DNA from 3 places in the Allobosea sp. 10N428 genome. Region 1 is predicted to be linked to each of the others. Evidence: predicted binding sites of a transcription regulator. Region 1 holds the regulator's gene; each other region holds the start of a gene.

Region 1 (6,846 bases):
TGAGATGCGAGACCTGGGCGAGATCGCGGCTGCTGATCGGCGAAGTGGCGGCGCTCATCGGCCCGTCTCCCGGCTCCAGGTTTCGAGGGCGGCGAGCTTGCCGCGGAAGCGGTCGATCTGCTCGCGCACGCGGTCGGGCGCCGTGCCGCCATGGCCGCTGCGCGCAGCGACCGCGGCGTCGAGCGTCAGATGGTCGAGCACGCCGGCATCGAGGCGCGGATCGACCGCCCTGAGATCGACAGCGTCGAGCGACTCCAGCTCCCGGCCCAATTCCTCGCAATAGCGCACCAGCGCCCCCGTGATCTCATGCGCCTCGGCGAAAGGCACGCCGTTGCGGGCGAGATAGTCAGCCACCTCGGTCGCCAACGCAAAGCCGGAACCGGCCTGAGCGCGCATCGTCCCGGCGTCGGCGCTCATGCTGGCGATCAGCCCGGCGAAGGCCGGCAATACCTCTTCCAGCACGTCGACGGCATCGAAAGCGGCGCGCTTGTCCTCGGCGAGATCGCGGTTATAGGAAAGCGGCAGCCCCTTCAACGCCCCGAGCATGGCGACGAGGTCGCCGGTCAGCCGTGCCGCCCGGCCGCGCGAGATTTCCGCGATGTCCGGGTTCTTCTTCTGCGGCATGATCGAGGAGCCGGTGGCGAAGGCGTCGTCCAGCGTCACCCAGGCGAATTGCCTGGAGGCCCAGAGCGTCACCTCCTCGGCGAGACGCGACAGGTTGGTCGTCAGCATGGCCGCGACGAACAGGAACTCCGCGACATGGTCGCGCGCGCCGACCGCGTCGACCGAATTCTCGAACGGCCCGTCATAGCCGAGCGCCTTGGCGCTGAGCTCGGGATTGAGCGTGATCGCGGAACCGGCAAGCGCCGCCGCCCCGAGCGGGGATTGGCCGGAGCGCTTCTCCCAGTCGGTCAGGCGAGAGGCGTCGCGCATCAGCACCTGGCCGTGCGCCATCAGCCAATGGCCGAAGGTGACCGGCTGCGCGCTCTGGAGATGCGTGAAGCCGGGGCTGACCGAGGCCGCATGCAACTCGGCCTGGTCGGCGATCGCGGTCAGCAGCTCGGCCAGCATGCCCGCCAGCGATCGCGACTTGGCCCGCAGATAGAGCTTGAGGTTGTTGGCGGCCTGGTCGTTGCGCGAGCGTCCGGCACGCAACTTGGCGCCGGTCGAGCCGATCCGCTCGGTCAGGATGCGCTCGATGAAAGTGTGAACGTCCTCGTCCTGCGGGCCGGGAGCGATCCGCCCCTCGACCGTATCCTGCGCGATCGCATCGAGCGCGGTCAGGATGGTGTCGAGCTCCTGCGCCGTGAGCAGCCCGGCGCGGGCCAATTCGGCCGCATGCGCCTTGCCGCCCGCGACATCCTGCGGCACCAGCCTCGCGTGCTCGCCGGCCGCGCTCGACAGCTTCATCAGCCGCGGATCCGGCGGCTTGCGGAAGCGTCCGCCCCACAGGCGGGTCGTCTGGTTCATGATGCTGGCTCCTCCCGTTAGGGAAGAATGGCCTCTTGACCGAAAGCCCGGCAAACGAAACGATCTCCGCAGAGATAGTCTAAAAAGGAATACCCCATGGCCGCGGGCCGGGCTCCTCCGTCATCGACCGCGCTGCGGGCCTTCACCACGGTTGCGCGCCTGGGATCGACCGCTCGCGCCGCGCTGGTCGTCAACCTGACCCAGAGTGCCGTCTCAAAGCAGATCCTGTCGCTGGAGCACCATCTCGGCACCGTGCTGTTCGACCGTAGCCCGCTCGGCCTCAAGCTCACCGAGGCCGGAGCGATTTATCTGCCCTATGCCGAAGCCGCGCTGGAGCAGATGGAGCGAGGCGCCAGGCGCCTCGCCGAGCGCAGCGCCATTGCCCGGCCGATCCGCCTGCACATGATCGCGATCGCCGGTGAGCGCTGGCTGATGGCCCGCTTTCCCGCCTTCGCGGCAGCGCATCCCGGTGTCGACGTCCAGTTCACCAACTATGTGAGCGAGAGCGAGACCGAGGAGCCGGATATCGAGATCTCTCACGGCGTCCCCCCCTGGCCCGACAGGGAGGCCCACTATCTTTTCGGCCGCGATGTCGCCCTCGTCGCCGCGCCCGGCCTCGTCGAGCGCATGGGGGGCTTTCGCCGCCCCGCCGACATTCAGAAGATGACGCTGCTGCAGCACTTCCAGATGCCAACCTTCTGGGCCGAGTTCACCGAGACCCACGACCTGCGCGGCGCGGTGCCTGAGCATACTGTGCGCTACGGCTACTATTCCGTCATCATCAGCGCCGCAGTCGCGGGGTTGGGGGTCGCGCTGACGCCGCGCTGTTACGTGGCGGACGAGTTGGCCTCGGGCGCGCTCGTCAACCCGCTCGGACTCGGCTTCACCAGTGCGACGGGCTGCTGGCTCATCCGCCCGTTGGGCCAGCCGCAACGCCCCGGCCTCGATGAATTCGTCGGGTGGCTGCGCTCCGAAGCCGCGCGGTTCGATGCCGCCACCCGTGGATTCTCAGCCGCCTGATCATCGGGCGAAACTTCCGCTCTTGCCCCGCGTTGTCTGGAGCAAGGAGGAGTCATGTTAACGATCCTGCCCGCCCCGGACCATGTCGGCGCCTACCGCCTGTCGCAGACGCTGACCAGCGACGATCTCGACGGGATCATGGCCGATATCGACGCGAAGCTCGCACGGCACGAGAAAGTCGGCATCCTCGCCGACCTCACCGATTTCACCGATATGACCTTGGCTGCCGCCTGGAAGGATGCGCGCTACAGCCTCGGCAAGCTCTGGGAGCTGCAACGCTTCCCGCGCGAGGCGGTGATCACCGACAGGGGCTGGCTTGCCGCCTTCGTCGACCTGCTCAATCCGGCGATCCCCTTCGTGACTGTTCGCACCTTCAAGCCGGAGGAGTACGAGACCGCATTGACCTGGGCCGGTGACATCGAGGGCGGACCAAACGCCTGACCGACAGGAGGACGCCATGCTCGTCCACAAGCACAGATGGTCGGCCGATATCACAAGCCGGAGCAACGCGCTCGATTTCGAGAAAGCCGTGTTCACGCGTGGCGATCCGCGCCAGATCGCGCGCTCGCTGAAGCGGTCGGCCGAGCACAGCCGCCGGCGCAAATCGGGCCCGTATCGCTCGGCGATGTCGATGCTCACCTTCTACATCAACCGCGCCGGCCGGAAACTGCCGGCCGAGCGCCGCAGGACTCTGGAAGCGGCCAAGCACAGCTTGCGCCGCCTCTTCCACCGAGAGGGCTGAAGCGCCTGCCGTCGCCCTTCAGGGGCTCGACCTGAAGGCCGGTTCTCATGGCGCCTTGCCTCCCTTGCGCGCCGGATCATGCGAGTGGTGGCTGTCGCGTTCGCCGCCGCCACCCGAAACGCGAGCGTGCCGCCGGTCATCGGCAGGTGGTTTGCGGATGTCCGGCGGCTTCTTCGCGTTCTCATGCGATGAGCCGGGGCCGCCGTGCCGGATGGTCTGCGGCGCCTTGGTCGAGGTCGACGTTCGGCAACCTCCTCAACGATCCTGTTGCAGACCCTGATGGGTCGTGTTGATGCGGGTATTGCCCTGCTGGCCCTGCTGATCAGGCTGGCTCGGTCGGCGCTCGCCACCTCTGGCGCTGCGCAGATCGCGCTCGGCATGATCCGGCTCGCCCGGACCCTCGTCGCTTCGATTGGCCGGCGGGATGGGCGGCATCTTGCTCACGACGACCTCCTCTGGCTCGCGTTGATTTCAGGATCAACGCGAGCGGGCGGGCAAGGTTCACGGCAAGTTGCAATGAGGAGCAGAGCTGCAGCGCCGCTCAGCTGCGCGCAAAGGTTTCGTCGAAGGCGTATCCGGCGCCGCGGACTGTCCGCAGCGGATCCTTGGTATTGGCCGGCGTGATCGCCTTGCGCAGCCGGCCCACATGAACGTCGACGGTGCGCTCGTCGATATAGACGTCGCGGCCCCAGACGGCATCGAGGAGCTGAGCGCGCGAATAGACGCGGCCGGGCGCCTGCATCAGGAACTCGAGCAGCCGGAACTCGGTCGGGCCGAGATGCAGCTCGCTGCCGGCACGGCGGACGCGCCGGGTCGTGCGATCGAGTTCGAGATCGCCGGCGGCGAGCAGCCCCGCGACATGGCCCGGCTTGGCGCGGCGCAGCAGCGCCTGTATGCGCGCGATCAGCTCTGGCAACGAAAAGGGCTTCACCACATAATCGTCCGCGCCAGTCGCGAGCCCGCGGACGCGTTCGGTCTCCTCGCCGCGCGCCGTCAGCATGATGATCGGCACGCGTTCGGTGTCGCGTCGCGAACGCAAGCGGCGGCAGAGTTCGATGCCAGAAAGGCCCGGCAGCATCCAGTCGAGCAGCACGAGATCAGGCGTGTGGTCGCGCAGATGCAGTTCAGCGTCATCCCCGCGCGCGACGCTGTCGACCTCGAAACCCTCGGCCTCGAGATTGTAGCGCAGCAGCAGGGTTAGCGGCTCCTCGTCCTCGACGATCAGGATGCGTGCGGCCATGATGATCTGCTTCAGTTCCCGGTGATCGCCTCGACCTCGATATTGGTCGTGTCGAGCTTCGGCCGGTTCACGTCGAGCGAGTCGCCGGTGATGAGATAGTGAATCGTCTCGGCGATGTTGGTGGTGTGGTCGCCGATGCGCTCGATGTTCTTCGCGCAGAACAGGAGATGCGTGCAGAAGGTGATGTTGCGCGGATCCTCCATCATATAGGTCAGGAGCTCGCGGAACAGCGAGGTGTAGAGCGCATCGATCTCGTCGTCGCGGCGCCAGACGTCGAGCGCCTTCTGCTCGTTGCCGGCGGCGTAGGCGTCGAGAACGTCCTTGAGCTGCGCCTGCACCAGGCGGCTGATGTGCTCGAGCCCGACCACGGCGCGGTGCGGCGGCTGGAACTGGCCGGCGATGGCGACGGCGCGCTTGGCGATGTTCTTGGCGAGATCGCCGACGCGCTCGATATCGGCGGCGATGCGGATCGCCGAAATCAGCTCGCGCAGGTCGTTGGCGAGCGGCTGGCGCCGGGCGATGGTCAGTACCGCCTTTTCCTCGACGTCCCGCTGGAGGTTGTCGAGGCGCTGGTCGGCCGTGATGATCTTCTGGGCAAGGCCGGTGTCCCGGCGCACCAGCGCCACGGTCGAATCGCCGAGCATGCGCTCGGCCATGCCGCCCATTTCGGCGAGGCTGCGGCGGATGCCTTCGAGATCGGTATCGTAGGAGCGGACGATGTGGTCGGTCATGGGCGGCGTGTCCTCTAGATCATTAGCGCCGGTGCAGCGTCGTCGTTTTCAGGTCGGCATGCTCGACCCTCAGCCCTCATCCTCAGGAGCAAGCGAAGCTTGCGTCTCGAAGGATGCTCCGGTTGGTTCCGGAGCCTCCTGGACCATCCTTCGAGACGCCGCTCGCGCGGCTCCTCAGGATGAGGGCTGCTGGTTTGAAACCGGTCTTCAGCCGAACCGGCCGGTGACGTAGTCCTGCGTCTGCTTCTTGGCAGGGTTCATGAAGATGGTGTTGGTCGGCGCGAATTCGACGACCTCGCCCAGATACATGAAGGCGGTATACTGCGAGATGCGGGCCGCCTGCTGCATGTTGTGCGTGACGATGGCGATGGTGAAGTCGCTCTTCAGCTGCTCCAGCAGATCCTCGATCTTGCCGGTCGAGATCGGGTCGAGCGCCGAGGTCGGCTCGTCGAACAGGATCACTTCAGGCTTCTGCGCGATGGTGCGCGCGATGCACAGGCGCTGCTGCTGGCCGCCGGAGAGACCCATGCCGGAGCTCTTCAGCTTGTCCTTGACCTCGTCCCAGAGCGCGGCGCGGCGCAGAGCGCCTTCGACGCGGTCGTCGAGCTCGGACTTCGGCGGCTTCTCGTAGAGGCGGATGCCGAAGGCGACGTTGTCGTAGATCGACATCGGGAACGGCGTCGGCTTCTGGAACACCATGCCGACGCGCGAGCGCAGCTCGTTCACATCGACATCGTTCGAGATGATGTTGCGCCCGTCGAGCATGATCTCGCCGGTGGCCTTCTGCTCCGGATAGAGCGAGTAGATCCGGTTGAAGATGCGCAGCAGGGTCGACTTGCCGCAGCCCGACGGGCCGATCAGCGCGGTGACGTGCCGGTCGCGGAAATCGAGATTGATGTTCTTCAGCGCCTTGTGCTCGCCGTAGTAGAAATCGAGGTTCTTCACCGCGATCCGGACGGGCGCCTCGGCATCGAGCGTCTGCGGGGAGAGTTCAAGGGTCGAAAGCATCGACATGGTCCTCAAGGTCGGACGCGACCGGGTTGGATTCAAGTCTTATTTGCCGCCGGCGACAAAGCGGCGGGCAATGATCGAGAGCAGCAGGATCGAGACCGTGATGATCAGCGATCCCGCCCAGGCCAGTTGCTGCCAGTTCTCATAGGGAGCGGAGGCGAACTGGTAGATGGTGACGGGCAGGTTCGAGACGCCGCCGACCAAGGTCGGCGAGAACCAGAAATTGTTGTTCAGCGCGGTGAAGATCAGCGGCGCGGTCTCGCCGGCGATACGGGCGAGAGCCAGCAGGATACCGGTCACCATGCCGGCCTTGGCGGCGCGCCAGGTCACCGAGGTGATGACGACCGACGGCGGGGCGCCGAGGGCCGAGCCGGCTTCGCGCAGCGGGCCGGGCACGAGGTTCAGCATGTCCTCGGTGGTGCGCACGATGACCGGGATCGCGATGATGCCGAGCGCGACGCCGCCGGCCCAGCCGGAATAGCCGCGGAAGGGCTCGACCAGGATCACATAGACGAACAGACCGATCAGGATCGACGGTGCCGACAGCAGGATGTCGTTGATGAAGCGGATCAGGTTCGCGATCTTCGAGCCCTTGCCGTATTCGGCAAGCCAGGTGCCGGCGAGCACGCCGA
Region 2 (6,846 bases), on a different contig from region 1:
CGGTGGCACGGGACCAGCCGTCGTTCTGATCCACGGCTATGGCGAGACCGGTGACATGTGGGCGCCTATGGCGGCTGACCTCGCCCGCGACCACACCGTGGTCGTGCCCGATCTGCGCGGGCTCGGGCTCTCGTCGAAGCCGCAATCAGGCTACGACAAGCTGACGCAGGCCGGTGACGTGGCCGGCGTCCTCGACAGACTCAAGATCGAACGCGCCGATCTGGTGACGCATGACATCGGCAACATGGTCGGATTTGCCTTCGCCACGCAGCAGCCGCAGCGTGTCCGCCGCTTCGCCCTCATCGACGCGCCGGTGCCGGGTGTCGGCCCCTGGGACGAGATCCTCAAGAACCCCCTGCTCTGGCATTTCCGCTTCGGCGGCCCGGATATGGAGCGGTTGGTGGCCGGGCGCGAGCGCATCTATCTCGACCGCTTCTGGAACGAGTTTTCGGCAACACCCAGCCGCTTCACCGAAGCCTCGCGCGAGCATTATGCCAAGCTCTATGCCCTGCCCGGCGCGATGCATGCGGGCTTCGCGCAGTTCGCCGCATTCGATCAGGACGCGATCGACAACCGGAAGAATCTCGCCGCGGGCGGAAAGCTCACAATGCCTGTTCTGGCGATCGGCGGCGAGAAGTCCTTTGGCCCGACGATGGCCGTCGTGATGCGCGCCGCGGCGACCGACGTGACCGAGGGCATCGTGCCGGATTCAGGGCACTGGATCATGGAGGAGAACCCGCAAGCCACGACCCGGATGATCCGCGCCTTCCTCGACAAGACGCCCTGACGCGTATCCGGATCGAACTCCGCGGCAAAGGAGCAACAAGGGCTAGCCGCGGGGCCTGCCCTTGTCCCGCCAGGCCCAGATCACTCCCATTCGATCGTGCCGGGGGGCTTGCTCGTCACGTCGTAGACGACGCGGTTGATGCCCTTGACCTCGTTGATGATGCGGGTCGCGGCGCGCCCGAGGAAGTTCATGTCGAAGGGATAGAAATCCGCCGTCATACCGTCGACCGAGGTCACGGCGCGCAGCGCGCAGACATGGTCGTAGGTGCGGTAATCACCCATCACGCCGACGGTGCGGACCGGCAGCAGCACGGCGAAGGCCTGCCAGATCACGTCGTACAAGCCCGCCTTGCGAATTTCGTCGAGATAGATCGCATCCGCCTTGCGCAGGATGTCGAGCTTCTCCTTGGTGATCTCGCCGGGGCAGCGAATGGCGAGGCCCGGCCCCGGGAAGGGGTGGCGGCCGACGAAGGCCTCGGGCAGGCCGAGCTCGCGGCCGAGAACGCGAACCTCATCCTTGAAGAGCTCGCGCAGCGGCTCGACGAGCTTCATCTTCATGCGCTCGGGCAGGCCGCCGACATTGTGATGGCTCTTGATCGTCACCGAGGGGCCGCCGGAGAAGGAGACGCTCTCGATCACGTCCGGGTAGAGCGTGCCCTGCGCCAGGAAATCAGCGCCGCCGAGCTTGGCGGCCTCGGCATCGAAGACCTCGATGAAGAGCCGGCCGATGGTCTTGCGCTTGGCTTCCGGATCGGGACCGACCTTCTCCAGCTCGGAGAGGAAAAGCTCCTCCGCCTCAACGTGGACGAGCGGAATGTTGTAATGATCCCTGAACAGGCGGACGACCTCCTCGGCCTCGTTCATCCGCATCAGGCCGTGATCGACGAAGACGCAGGTGAGCTGGTCGCCGATCGCCTCATGGATCAGCACCGCCGCGACCGCCGAGTCGACGCCGCCGGAGAGCCCGCAGATGACGCGGCCGGTGCCGACCTGCTCGCGGATCTTCTTTTGCATCTCGGCGCGATAGGCCGACATGCTCCAGTCCGGCTTGCAGCCGCAGATCTCGACGACGAAATTCCGCAGCAGCTTTCCGCCGTCGGGCGTGTGAACCACTTCGGGGTGGAACATCGTGGTGTAGAAGCGCCTGGTCTCGTCGCTCGCCACGGCATAAGGGGCGTTCTCGGAGGTCGCCTTGACGGTGAACCCGGCGGGAAGTTGCGTCACCCGGTCGCCATGGCTCATCCAGACCGGATAGCGACCGCCCTCTTCCCAGACGCCTTCGAACAGTGCCGAGGGGGTGACGATCTCGACATCGGCGCGGCCGAACTCGGCAGCGTGTCCGCCCTCGACCTTGCCGCCGAGCTGGTGTGCCATGGTCTGCTGGCCGTAGCAGATGCCCATGAGCGGGATATTGGCCGAGAAGACCGCTTCGGGAGCTCGCGGGCTCCCCTCATCCGGCACCGAAGCGGGGCCGCCGGAGAAGATCACGCCCTTCGGCTTCATGCGGGCAAAGGCCTCGGAAGCGGACTGGAACGGGGCGATCTCGCAGTAGACGCCGATCTCGCGGATGCGCCGCGCGATCAGCTGCGTCACCTGCGAGCCGAAATCGATGATGAGAATGGAGTCGTGATGGGGCTGAGCGCTCGTCATCGCGTTCCGTTAATGGATCGTGCGGGCGCGCGCAACGGCTGTAGCAGCCTCAGTCCCCGCGCTGGAGGCAAGCCAGATAGAACCCGTCCGTGCCCGTGCGTCGCGGCGAGAGCTGCAGGCCGAATTCGGTGGCGAAGCGGGCGAGCAGGGAGAAGTCGCTCTCCGCCCCCTTGAGCACGTCGATCGGCGCGACCGGTGCGAAGCCGGGATGGCGGCCAAGAAAGGCACGGATCGCCTCGTCATTCTCCTCAGGCAGCATGGAGCAGGTGATGTAGGCGATGCGCCCACCGGGGCGCACCAGCTTGGCCGCGCGCGCCAACACCTCGGCCTGATCCTTGATCCGTTCGGCCAGCGCGCCGGGGCGCACACGCCATTTCGCATCCGGGTTGCGCCGCCAGGTGCCGGAGCCGGTGCAGGGCGCATCGACCAGCACGAGATCGGCCTGTCCGGCGATGTCAGCGAAGGGCTCATGGCCGCGCGAACGCGGAATGCGCACCTCGACGATGCTCGCGCCCGAGCGGGCCACGCGGTCATGCAGCGGTGCGAGCCGGCGGCTATCGAGATCGGTGGCGTAGAGACTGCCGCGATTGGCCATCAGCGCAGCGAGCGCGAGCGTCTTGCCCCCTGCCCCCGCGCAGAGATCGATCACGGTCTGGCCAGGCCGCGCGCCGGCGAGCAATGTCACCAGCTGCGAGCCTTCGTCCTGAACCTCGAAGGCGCCGGCGAAGAAGCCGGGTTCGGTCTGCAGCGAGGGGCCGCGCCCGTCATGGCCCGGCTGGAAGCGCAGCGCATCGGGAGACCAGGCGCCGGTCTCCGGCTGGTGATGGGAAAGATCCCGGAGAACGTCGTCGCGGCCGGCCTTCAGGCGGTTGACGCGCAGGTCGATCGGCGCACGGGCGGCCAGCGCCTGCCCTTCCGCCATCGCAGCTTCACCGAAGCCGGCCTCGAACGACGGCCAGAGCCATTCGGGCACGTCCGCCCGCACCCAGGCGGGCGCCCCGTCGTCCGAGAAGGCGGTCAGGAGTGCGGTCTCATCGGCCGTGAGCGGAGCGGGCGCGTGATTCTCGCCGGAGAACAGGGCGGCGATCTCGTCGAGGGGCAGGCCGCGCAGCCCGGCGAGCATGCCGAGCACCAGCCCGCGGGGCTCTTCGGACGCCATCGCATAGCTGGACGAGGCCTTGCGCCGCAGGGCATCGTAGACGAGCGAAGCGATGGCGGCGCGGTCCTTCGAACCGGCGAAGCGACGCGACAGCCCCCAATCCTTCAGCGCATCGGCTGCCGGGCGGCGGCGCTCGATGATGTCCTGCAGCACCTCTATGGCGGCACTGATCCGGGCGGCTGGCGTCATGGTGCTTCAATCCTGGCGCAGGCCGCTCAGGCCCGGCGCCCGCAAGGCGGTGAGTGTAGTGTGCTTCGACCGGTTCAAATATCACGCCGAGGCATAGTGCCCCATGCGGCATGCACTTGACGCGCTCGTTTCACAAGGGGAAAGACGATGCAACCGCATCTCGCGGCCATCAGGATATCCGCACATGAAAAGCGCCAGCCGCATCGTCATTCTGAGCCTTGTCGCCTTCGGCCTTGCCGCTTGCGCAACCCAGCCGCAGCAGGACTTCACGCCGCCGGCCTCCAAGCGCCTCGACGCGAAGACCTCCCTCGAGAACCGCCGCTGATCCGACACCGATACGAACGAGCCCGCGCCCGGTATTGCCGGCGCGGGCTTTTTTGTCGGCCGCCGCATGGCGCCTGAGCTGACGGCAAAACGAAGCAATCTTTTCATGGGGCTGTCACATCACTCGACCTAACTTCGCGCGCATTTCCGCGAGCCGGGTCAAACCATGAAAAAAACGCTGCTTCTCTCGACATCGCTTCTCGCCGCGCTGGCCATGCAGCCGCTTGCGGCGCTCGCCCAGCAGGCATCCGCTTCCAACAGCCGCAAGCCCCTGATCATCGCCCATCGCGGCGCCAGCGGCTACATGCCCGAGCACACGATCGAGGGCTACAAGCTCGCCATCGAAATGGGAGCGGATTTCATCGAGCCCGACCTGGTTTCAACTAAGGACGGCGTCCTGGTCGTGCGGCACGAGCCGATGCTGAGCGGCACCACCGACATCGCCGACCGGCCGGAATTCGCCAATCGCAAGACGACGCGCAAGGTCGACGGCATCGACACCACCGACTGGTTCGCCAACGACTTCGCCCTGGCCGAGATCAAGACCCTGCGTGCCAAGCAGGCCTTCGCCGATCGCGACCAGTCGCATAACGGCAAGTACCAGATTCCGGCGTTTCAGGAGGTGATCGACCTCGCCAAGTCGGAAAGCGCCCGGACCGGCCGCACCATCGGCATCTATCCCGAGACCAAGCACCCGACCTATCACGCCTCGCTGGGCCTCGCCTTCGAGGACAAGCTGCTCGACATGCTCAAGGCGGCCGGCTGGACCGAGAAGACCTCGCCGGTGTTCATCCAGAGCTTCGAGACCGGGAATCTGAAATACCTGCGCAAGAAGACGCAGTTGCGCCTCGTGCAGCTCGTCGACGGCGACGATGTCGACAAGGACGGCAAGGTGACTCTCGTGGCGCCGTTCGACCGCCCCTATGACTTCGCGGTGCTCGGCGACAAGCGGACTTTCCAGGACATGCTCTCCGCTGAAGGGCTCAAGGAGATCGCGACCTACGCCGACGGCGTCGGCCCCTGGAAGCCCTATATCCTTGCTGGCAAGCAGACCATTGGCGAGGACGGCAAGCCGAAGGATCTCAACGGTGACGGCAAGATCGACGAGCAGGACCGCACGCTGATCGCGCCGACGAATGTGGTCAAGGACGCCCATGCCGCCGGCCTTCTGGTCCACACCTGGACCTTCCGCAGCGAGCCCAAGCGGCTGACCTCGGACTTCAAGGGCGACGCCGCGGCCGAGTACAAGGCATTCTTCGCGCTCGGCATCGATGGCCTGTTTTCGGATTTCTCGGATCAGGCCGTGAAGGCGCGCGACGCGAAGTAAGCCATCCCGTCGGACGAGGCCGACAGCCGGACAAGCCAAGCCCCGCGGCGAAATTCGCCACGGGGCCTGGCCTTCAGCGGGCTTCTCGCCCGCTCCCCTTCAAATCGGTCAATCGCAAACGCGGGTCGTGCGCCTCACGACGCCGCGCGGCGTCTCACGCTCGGTTGTGACGGTGCGGCAATCGTCGCCGCGATAGTAGTTGGCGCGGCGCCACTCGCGTTCACGCGTGCGATCATAACGGTCCTGACGCATCTCGCGATCGATTGCCCGTTCATGGGGGGTACGGGGGTCGACGCTCACGCCACCTGGACCGATGTTGATCGACTGAGCATAGGCGCCGCTGCTCGCCAGAAGAGCAACAGCAATGACTGGAACAAAACGTTTCATCGCGTATCCTCCGTTTGCGCCATCAACGCACCGGACGAAGACTCGTTCCGTAGAAGGCTTCACCTGCAGTTGGAAATGCTTCGCGCACCCTAGGAACTGCTTGCCAAACGAAAAAGCGCGCCGGCAAGGCCGGCGCGCTTCCATCGCTCGCTAAGCTGTTCTTCCTCAGTGCAGGATCTGGCTGAGGAAGAGCTTGGTGCGCTCATGCTGCGGGTTCTTGAAGAACTCGTTCGGGGTGTTCATCTCGACGATCTGGCCGGCATCCATGAAGATGACGCGGTCGGCGACTTGGCGGGCGAAGCCCATCTCGTGCGTGACGCAGAGCATGGTCATGCCCTCCTCCGCCAGCGAGACCATGGTGTCGAGCACCTCCTTGACCATCTCGGGGTCGAGCGCCGAGGTCGGCTCGTCGAACAGCATGATCTTCGGGCTCATGCACAGCGAGCGGGCGATCGCCACGCGCTGTTGCTGGCCACCGGACAGCTGGCCCGGATATTTCGCCGCCTGCTCGGGGATCTTGACGCGCTTGAGATAGTGCATCGCGATCTCCTCGGCATCCTTCTTGGGCATCTTGCGTACCCAGATCGGAGCCAGCGTCAGGTTCTCCAGGATCGTCAGATGCGGGAACAGGTTGAAGTGCTGGAACACCATGCCGACATCGCGGCGGATCTCGTCGATCTTCTTCAGATCGTTGGTGAGCTCCGTGCCGTCGACGATGATCTGGCCCTTCTGATGCTCTTCCAGCCGGTTGATGCAGCGGATCATCGTCGACTTGCCCGAACCCGACGGGCCGCAGATCACGAGCTTCTCACCGCGCTGAACCTTGAGGTTGATATCGCGCAGAACGTGGAACTCGCCGTACCACTTGTTCACGCCGATCATCTCGACCGCGGTCGCGGTATTGAGAGACGTCTGCTTCAGCGCAGCGGGCCGGGTGTCGGTCATCTTGGTTTCTGCCATTGCCATGGTCGTCATCCCTCTCAACGTTTTTGGCCGGCGGCTAGGCGCTTTTCGACAGCTACCG
Region 3 (6,846 bases), on a different contig from region 1:
AGCACCTCGACCGCGGCATAGGCGTTGAGCGTGAAGGCTTCCGGCGGAATGCCCTTCTCCTTCAGCGCGGCGACCGCCTCGGCTGAGTCCGGGTTCTTCAGCGCGTCGGTGGCGTTGGTGAAGAGCGTGCCCGTGGCGTGATCGCCGCCGATCGCCGCGAACTCCGTGTTGGAGAGACCCTCGCCGCCGATGATCGTGGCCTTGACGCCGGCATCGGCGAGCTGGCGCGAGAGCAGGCCACCCTCGGGGTGGTAGCCACCGAAATAGATCAGATCGACATTGGCGGCCTTGAGGCGCGTCACGACGGCCGAGAGATCCTTGTCGCCGGGGTTGACGGTCAGCGCGACGACTTCCTTGAGCCCGCCGGCATTGATGCCCTGCTGGAAGGCGTCGGCGAGGCCCTTTCCGTAAGTGCCCTTGTCGTGAACGATCGCGATCTTCTTGTCCTTCAGGTTCTTCAGGACATAGGCGGCGGCGATCTCCGCCTGCTGGTCGTCACGGCCACAGGTCCGGAAGACATTGGTCAGGCCGCGCGTGGTCAGGGCCGGCGAGGTTGCGGTCGGCGTCACCATCAGCACGCCGCTTTCGGAGAGCACGTCGGAAACCGCCATGGCGACGCCCGAGGTCACCGGACCCACCACGAACTTGACCTTCTCGCCGACGAGGAGGTTGGCGGATGAGACGCCCTGCTTGGGATCGCCGGCATCGTCGGCGAGCTTCAGCACGAGCTTCTCGCCGAGCACGCCACCATTCTTGTTGATGACGTCGACGGCGGTCTGGGCACCGTTCTTCACCTGATCGCCATAGGCGGCGACAGGGCCGGTCAGCGGCGCGATGAGGCCGATCGTGATGTCGGCCTGGGCGGCCTGGGCCGAGAGGAACAGCGTAGCGGCCAGCGCGACGCCGGAGAGGAAGTGGGACTTTTTCATCTGCATCTCCCTACGACATGCAATTTATGCGCGCGATCCCGCCGGGGATCGCTTATCGCCTGTATAGGCCAGGGGCGACCCGAGGGACACTGCCCGCATTTTCATCAGGCACGGCGACAAACGCATGGCAATGCCATGGCGCGCTTGGGGAGCTTGCGGGTGGCTCGGAAAGGCCTCAGCCGCTCCGCGCCTTGCGCTGAGCCTCCAGCTCTTCGGTGACGGCGATGACGTCAAGATAATCTTCATGGCGCGCGGGCGCATAGCGCGAGACATGGCCGTCGGTGAACGTTTTCCAGGCTTCGGGGGCGCTCTCTTTCATCGCGTTCATGGCGGCGACGAAGTCGTCCTTGAGACCCTGCGGCAGGTTGGCGCGCGTCGAAAACGGGCTGGAGGGGATCAGTGGCGAGGTCCAGAGCACGCGGGTCGAGCCGGCCGGGATCATGCCGCGTTGGGCGAGGCGCTGGGCGACGCCGGACTCGGTATTGACCTGATAGGTCGCGACGACGTCGAACTGGCCCCGCACCAGCGCCAATACGGAGTTGTCGTGCCCGCCGGAAAAAACCGTGCCGCTGAAATGAGCTTTCGGGTCGAAACCTTGCTTGCGCAGAAAATAGGCGGGGAAGGCGTATCCGGAGGTCGAGTTCGGATCGGCGAAGGCCATGACCTTGCCCTTGAGATCGACAAGGTTCTGGTAGGGGCTCTCCGCGCGGACCAGCAGCACCGAATAGTACCCCTCCTGCCCGTGGTTATCGACATCGCGCAGCAGCGGCTGGAGCTTGTCGCCCAGCACGCGGCGCCCGAGCGCGTATACCGCGGGCCCGAACCGGGCGAAGTCGACCTGATCGGCCCGCATCGCCTCGACAAGACCGGCATAGTCCGAAACTCGGAAGAACCGCACGGGCACGCCGAGACGCTGCGACAGGTAGTCGACCATCGGCTGGGTGCGGGCGATAGCACCGGCTTCGTTCTCGGCGGAAGAGACGCCGAAGCGCACCTCCTTAATGCTCTGTCGCCAGTCCGGCGCCTGCGCGAAAGCAGGGACGGCGCTCGTGGCGGCAAGGCCGGCGAGGACTGAGCGGCGTGTCGGCATGATGCTTCCCAGCGGCGAATGAATTGACCGCGCTTGGGTGCATGCATGAGGCGACGGCTGGATGGCGGGCGGATGACGGCGCCGTGAAACGCAGAAGGCCCGGCTTGCGCCGGGCCTTCTGTAGTCTCGCCGGGAGCGGTGGATCAGAAGTCCATGCCGCCACCGAAACCGGGCGTGCCCGGTTTCGGCATTCAAAGCGCTTGAGCGCCTGGACTTCCTCAGAAGTCCATGCCGCCCATGCCGCCGCCGCCCATCGGGGGCATCGGGGCGTCCTTCTTCGGCAGGTCGGCGACCATCGCCTCGGTGGTGATCAGCAGGCCCGCGATCGAAGCCGCGTCCTGGATCGCCGTGCGCACGACCTTGGTCGGGTCGATGATGCCAGCCTTGACCAAATCGCCGTACTCGCCGGTCTGCGCGTTGTAGCCGTAGGAGTAGTCCTTCGACTCGAGCAGCTTGCCGATCACGACCGCGCCGTCATCGCCGGCGTTGTCGACGATCTGGCGGGCCGGAGCGGCGATCGCCTTGCGGACGATCTCGACGCCGGTCTTCTGGTCGTCGTTCTGGGTCTTGATGCCCTTGACCGAGGACAGGGCGCGCAGGAGCGCAACGCCACCGCCGGGGAGAATGCCTTCTTCGACCGCAGCGCGGGTCGCGTTCAGAGCATCGTCGACGCGGTCCTTCTTCTCCTTGACCTCGACCTCGGTCGCGCCGCCGACGCGGATGACCGCGACGCCGCCGGCGAGCTTGGCCAGACGCTCCTGGAGCTTCTCACGATCGTAGTCCGAGGAGGTCTCCTCGATCTGGGCCTTGATCTGGCCGACGCGAGCCTCGATGTCCTTCTTCTTGCCGGCGCCGTCGATGATCGTGGTGTTCTCCTTCTCGATGCGCACGCGCTTGGCGCGGCCGAGCATGTTGAGCGTCACGGTCTCGAGCTTGATGCCGAGGTCTTCCGAGATCATCTGGCCGGCGGTCAGGATCGAGATGTCCTCAAGCATGGCCTTGCGGCGATCACCGAAGCCCGGAGCCTTGACGGCCGCGACCTTCAGGCCGCCACGGAGCTTGTTGACGACGAGCGTGGCCAGAGCCTCGCCCTCGACGTCCTCGGCGATGATGAGGAGCGGCTTGCCGGTCTGAACGACGGCCTCGAGGATCGGCAGCATCGCCTGGAGCGACGAGAGCTTCTTCTCGAAGACGAGGATGTAGGGGTCGTCGAGCTCGGCGACCATCTTCTCGGAGTTGGTGATGAAGTACGGCGAGAGGTAGCCGCGGTCGAACTGCATGCCCTCGACGACGTCGAGCTCGGTCTCGGCGGTCTTGGCTTCCTCGACGGTGATGACACCCTCGTTGCCGACCTTCTGCATGGCCTTCGAGATCATCTCGCCGACCGACGAGTCGCCGTTGGCAGAGATGGTGCCGACCTGCGCGACTTCCGCGTTCGAGGTGACCTTCTTCGAGTTCTTCTTGAGGTCCGAAACGATCGCCTCGACAGCGAGGTCGATGCCGCGCTTCAGGTCCATCGGGTTCATGCCGGCCGCAACCGACTTGGCGCCTTCACGGACGATCGCCTGGGCGAGAACGGTGGCGGTGGTGGTGCCGTCGCCGGCATGGTCGTTCTGGCGCGAAGCGACTTCGCGGACCATCTGGGCGCCCATGTTCTCGAACTTGTCGGAAAGCTCGATCTCCTTGGCGACGGTGACGCCGTCCTTGGTGATGCGCGGAGCGCCGAACGACTTCTCGATCACGACGTTGCGGCCCTTCGGACCCAGCGTGACCTTCACGGCATTGGCGAGGACATCCACGCCGCGCAGCATCTTGTCGCGGGCTTCCGTGCCGAATTTGACGTCTTTGGCAGCCATGAGAGCTACTCCTTGGACTGAAAATGAAAAGGTAGGAAAGCAGTCAGGCGGCTATCAGCCGACGACGCCCATGATGTCGGATTCCTTCATGATCAGGAGGTCCTGACCATCGATCTTGACCTCGGTGCCCGACCACTTGCCGAACAGGACGCGGTCGCCCTTCTTGACGTCGAGGGCAACGAGCTTGCCGGCCTCGTCACGCGCGCCGGAGCCGACGGCGATGACCTCGCCCTCCTGGGGCTTTTCCTTGGCGGTCTCGGGGATGATGATGCCGCCCTTGGTCTTCTCTTCGCTGTCAAGGCGGCGGACCACGACGCGGTCATGCAACGGACGGAACTTCATGGTTCTGTCTTCCTCTCGGTCTTATTCGGTTCGGGCGCCGCTGATGGACACCCGGGGGAGGCTGCTAGCAGTCAGCGAATGAGAGTGCTAACAGATGGCGGGGAGATAGGCTTGGGGTCCCGGAGAGTCAAGGAAGCCTGCGACAACAAAGTGAACGTCGCCGGATGCGGCATCGCAGCCCTTCGCCTTCCAGCTGCCGCACGCGCTAGAACACGCTAAGATGGCTGAATGACGACACTCACGCCCGCGCCCGCGCCCGATCCGCGCCTCGACGATATCGCCCGATCCTGCGTGGCGCTGCATGTCCGGATGACGGCCCGCGCCGTCACCCGTGCTTATGACGAGGCAATGCGGCCGAGCGGGTTGAAGATCACCCAGTTCGTGCTGCTCTCGGCGCTGAGCACCGGACATTGGAAGTCGATCACCGAGCTGGCCGAGCGCTTTGCCCTGGAGCGGACGTCGCTGACCCGCAATCTCCAGCTCCTTGCCGCCGAGGGCATGGTCGAGCCGGTCGAGTGCCGCGGCCGCGCCGCGGTCTACGCGGTGACGCCGAAGGGCAGGGCGGCGATCGAGGCTGCCATCCCCTTCTGGCGGGCAGCGCAGGACAAGATCGAGGGCGGCTTCGGGGAGGAGCGCTGGCGCGAGACCCGCGACGGGCTGAAGGCGCTGCGCCGCGCCGCGCGCGATCCGCGTTGAGATATCGAGGCTCCTTCCGCACGATTCCCCTTGGTTCTGTTGACGCATTCACTGTGCTTTCTCTATCGTGCAGATACACGGATAAGGGGTGGTCATGGATCGAACGTTCGGAGTGGTATCCCGCGAGGTGCTGGTCGCGGGCGATGGCCTGAGCTTCCTGCGCGGCATCATCGATGGCACGCACCCGGCCCCGCCCTTCGCCGGGACCATGGATTTCGATCTGGTGGAGGCGGATGAAGGGCGCGTCGTCTTTGTCGGCAGGCCGTCCCCGCGCTTCTTCAACCCGCTCGGTACGATCCATGGCGGCTGGACCGCGACGATCCTCGATTCCGCCATGGCCTGCGCCGCCCATTCCACGCTCAAGCCGGGCGAGGGTTACACCACGCTCGAGATGAAGCTGAACTATGTCCGGCCGGTGATGCCGGATTCCGGCACGGTGCGCTGCGAAGGCAAGCTGATCCATCGTGGCGGTTCCGTCATCACGACGGAAGGCAATCTGCGCGACGAGCGCGGCAAGTTGCTCGCGCACGGCACCGAAACCTGCATGGTGTTTCCGGCGAAAGCTAGCGCCGGCTGACCGCGCCGGCGCCGGCCACGATCAGCAGCGCACCGAGATAGGTCGTGTAGAGCGGCACCTCGCCGAAGAGGAAGAAGCCGAGCAGGCTCGCCCAGATCAGAGCGGTATATTCGATGGCCGCCAGCCGGGACGCGGCAGCTTTGGCATAGGCCGAGGTAAGCGTGAGATGGCCCGCGACGCCCAGCGCACCGGCGAAGAGATAGATCGCAAGATCCGCCAATGTCATCGGCACGAAGGCGAGGAATGCCGGGACGGCGAGGCACAGCGCCGGCCCGATATTCTGGAAGGCGACGATGACCGTGGGGTGCTCCCGGACCGCGATGCGCCGCAGCAGGATCAGGTTGAAGGCGTAGCTCACCGCCGAGAACAGCGCCGTGGCGACGCCGAGGCTGGCGCCGCTGACATGGCCCTGCAACCGCGGCCAGACCATGACCAGCATGCCGGCGAGGCCGAAGGCGAGCGCCTGCAGCACGCGCCGGTCGATCGTCTCCTTGAGGAGCAGGCCGCCGAGGACCGCGACGAAAACAGGGGCAAGGAACGACAGCGTCAGTGCTTCGGCGAGCGGCAGCACCGAGACCGAATAGAAGAAGCTGCCAGCCGTCAGCACGACGAGCGGGACGCGCACGACATTGCCGATGATGCTGTCCCGGGTCGGGCGGGCCGGGCGCGCAATCACGAGCACGGCGAGCGCGCAGAGGCCGCCCATCAGGAAGCGCATGAACAGCGCGACGATGAAAGGATGCTGCTGCATCTGGCCCTTGATCACCGCATCCATGGCGGTGAGCAGGGCGATGCCGAGCGCAGCGCGCAGGGCGATGGACAAGGTCATGCCGGCGGCGCGGCAAGCGGCTTGCGGAAATGGTACTCCCAGCTCGCGGAGACGTCAGCCAGATAGCGCTCGCCCGGCCAGCGCACGAAACCGAGCTTTTCGTAGAAGCGGTGGCCACGCGCGAAGCGGCTGTCGGACCATAGCATCATCTCGCTGAAGCTGCCGGCCTCGGCGAAGCGCAGCGCCTCGCCGAAGAGCGCCTGCGCCAGGCCCGAACCGCGAAAGGCCGGATCGGCATAGACCTTGGTGATCTCGATTGCGTTCTGCTCCGGCAGCGGCGTGACGCCGAGCGAGCCGGCGATGCCGCCATGGGGTGCATCCGCGATCCAGAGTTTTCCGCCTTTGGCTGCGAAGTGGCTGGCCGGGCGACGCAGTTCGGGAAACTCGGACCATTCGAAATGGCAATTCGGATATTCGGCGAAGCTCGCGGCGATGAGCCTAGCGAGCGGCTCGGAATCAGAATCGCGGGCGTCGCGGATCGGCGGTAGCAAGGCGGTCATGGCGATTGACTTAGAGCATCGGATTGT

The links. Region 1 encodes PhoB, which activates phosphate uptake and scavenging genes when phosphate is short. Its sites were predicted from a motif close to TGTCATNNANCTGTCAT; they were not measured.
Region 2: a site for PhoB is predicted at 4,211-4,227, ahead of AC1DDA_RS01615 (glycerophosphodiester phosphodiesterase). Genes of this name have one in related genera too.
Region 3: a site for PhoB is predicted at 2,081-2,097, ahead of phnD (phosphate/phosphite/phosphonate ABC transporter substrate-binding protein). Genes of this name have one in related genera too.

Annotation. Positions count from the first base shown of each region.
Region 1 covers NZ_JBFTIC010000005.1:164,598-171,443, forward strand. Annotated here, with positions in the region: gene AC1DDA_RS17205 (amino acid ABC transporter permease) at 1-58, opposite strand, end outside; gene argH (argininosuccinate lyase) at 55-1,470, opposite strand; gene AC1DDA_RS17215 (LysR family transcriptional regulator) at 1,567-2,490, shown strand; gene AC1DDA_RS17220 (SpoIIAA family protein) at 2,545-2,931, shown strand; gene AC1DDA_RS17225 (DUF3175 domain-containing protein) at 2,948-3,232, shown strand; gene AC1DDA_RS17230 (hypothetical protein) at 3,488-3,667, opposite strand; gene phoB (phosphate regulon transcriptional regulator PhoB) at 3,774-4,472, opposite strand; gene phoU (phosphate signaling complex protein PhoU) at 4,484-5,203, opposite strand; gene pstB (phosphate ABC transporter ATP-binding protein PstB) at 5,411-6,217, opposite strand; gene pstA (phosphate ABC transporter permease PstA) at 6,257-6,846, opposite strand, start outside.
Region 2 covers NZ_JBFTIC010000001.1:329,855-336,700, forward strand. Annotated here, with positions in the region: gene AC1DDA_RS01595 (alpha/beta fold hydrolase) at 1-787, shown strand, start outside; gene guaA (glutamine-hydrolyzing GMP synthase) at 868-2,436, opposite strand; gene AC1DDA_RS01605 (RsmB/NOP family class I SAM-dependent RNA methyltransferase) at 2,486-3,784, opposite strand; gene AC1DDA_RS01610 (hypothetical protein) at 3,969-4,109, shown strand; gene AC1DDA_RS01615 (glycerophosphodiester phosphodiesterase) at 4,275-5,435, shown strand; gene AC1DDA_RS01620 (PepSY domain-containing protein) at 5,544-5,822, opposite strand; gene AC1DDA_RS01625 (amino acid ABC transporter ATP-binding protein) at 5,988-6,767, opposite strand; gene AC1DDA_RS01630 (amino acid ABC transporter permease) at 6,803-6,846, opposite strand, start outside.
Region 3 covers NZ_JBFTIC010000001.1:1,022,786-1,029,631, reverse strand. Annotated here, with positions in the region: gene AC1DDA_RS04760 (branched-chain amino acid ABC transporter substrate-binding protein) at 1-929, opposite strand, end outside; gene phnD (phosphate/phosphite/phosphonate ABC transporter substrate-binding protein) at 1,105-2,019, opposite strand; gene groL (chaperonin GroEL) at 2,238-3,875, opposite strand; gene groES (co-chaperone GroES) at 3,930-4,217, opposite strand; gene AC1DDA_RS04740 (MarR family winged helix-turn-helix transcriptional regulator) at 4,446-4,913, shown strand; gene AC1DDA_RS04735 (PaaI family thioesterase) at 5,008-5,490, shown strand; gene AC1DDA_RS04730 (DMT family transporter) at 5,477-6,319, opposite strand; gene AC1DDA_RS04725 (GNAT family N-acetyltransferase) at 6,316-6,819, opposite strand.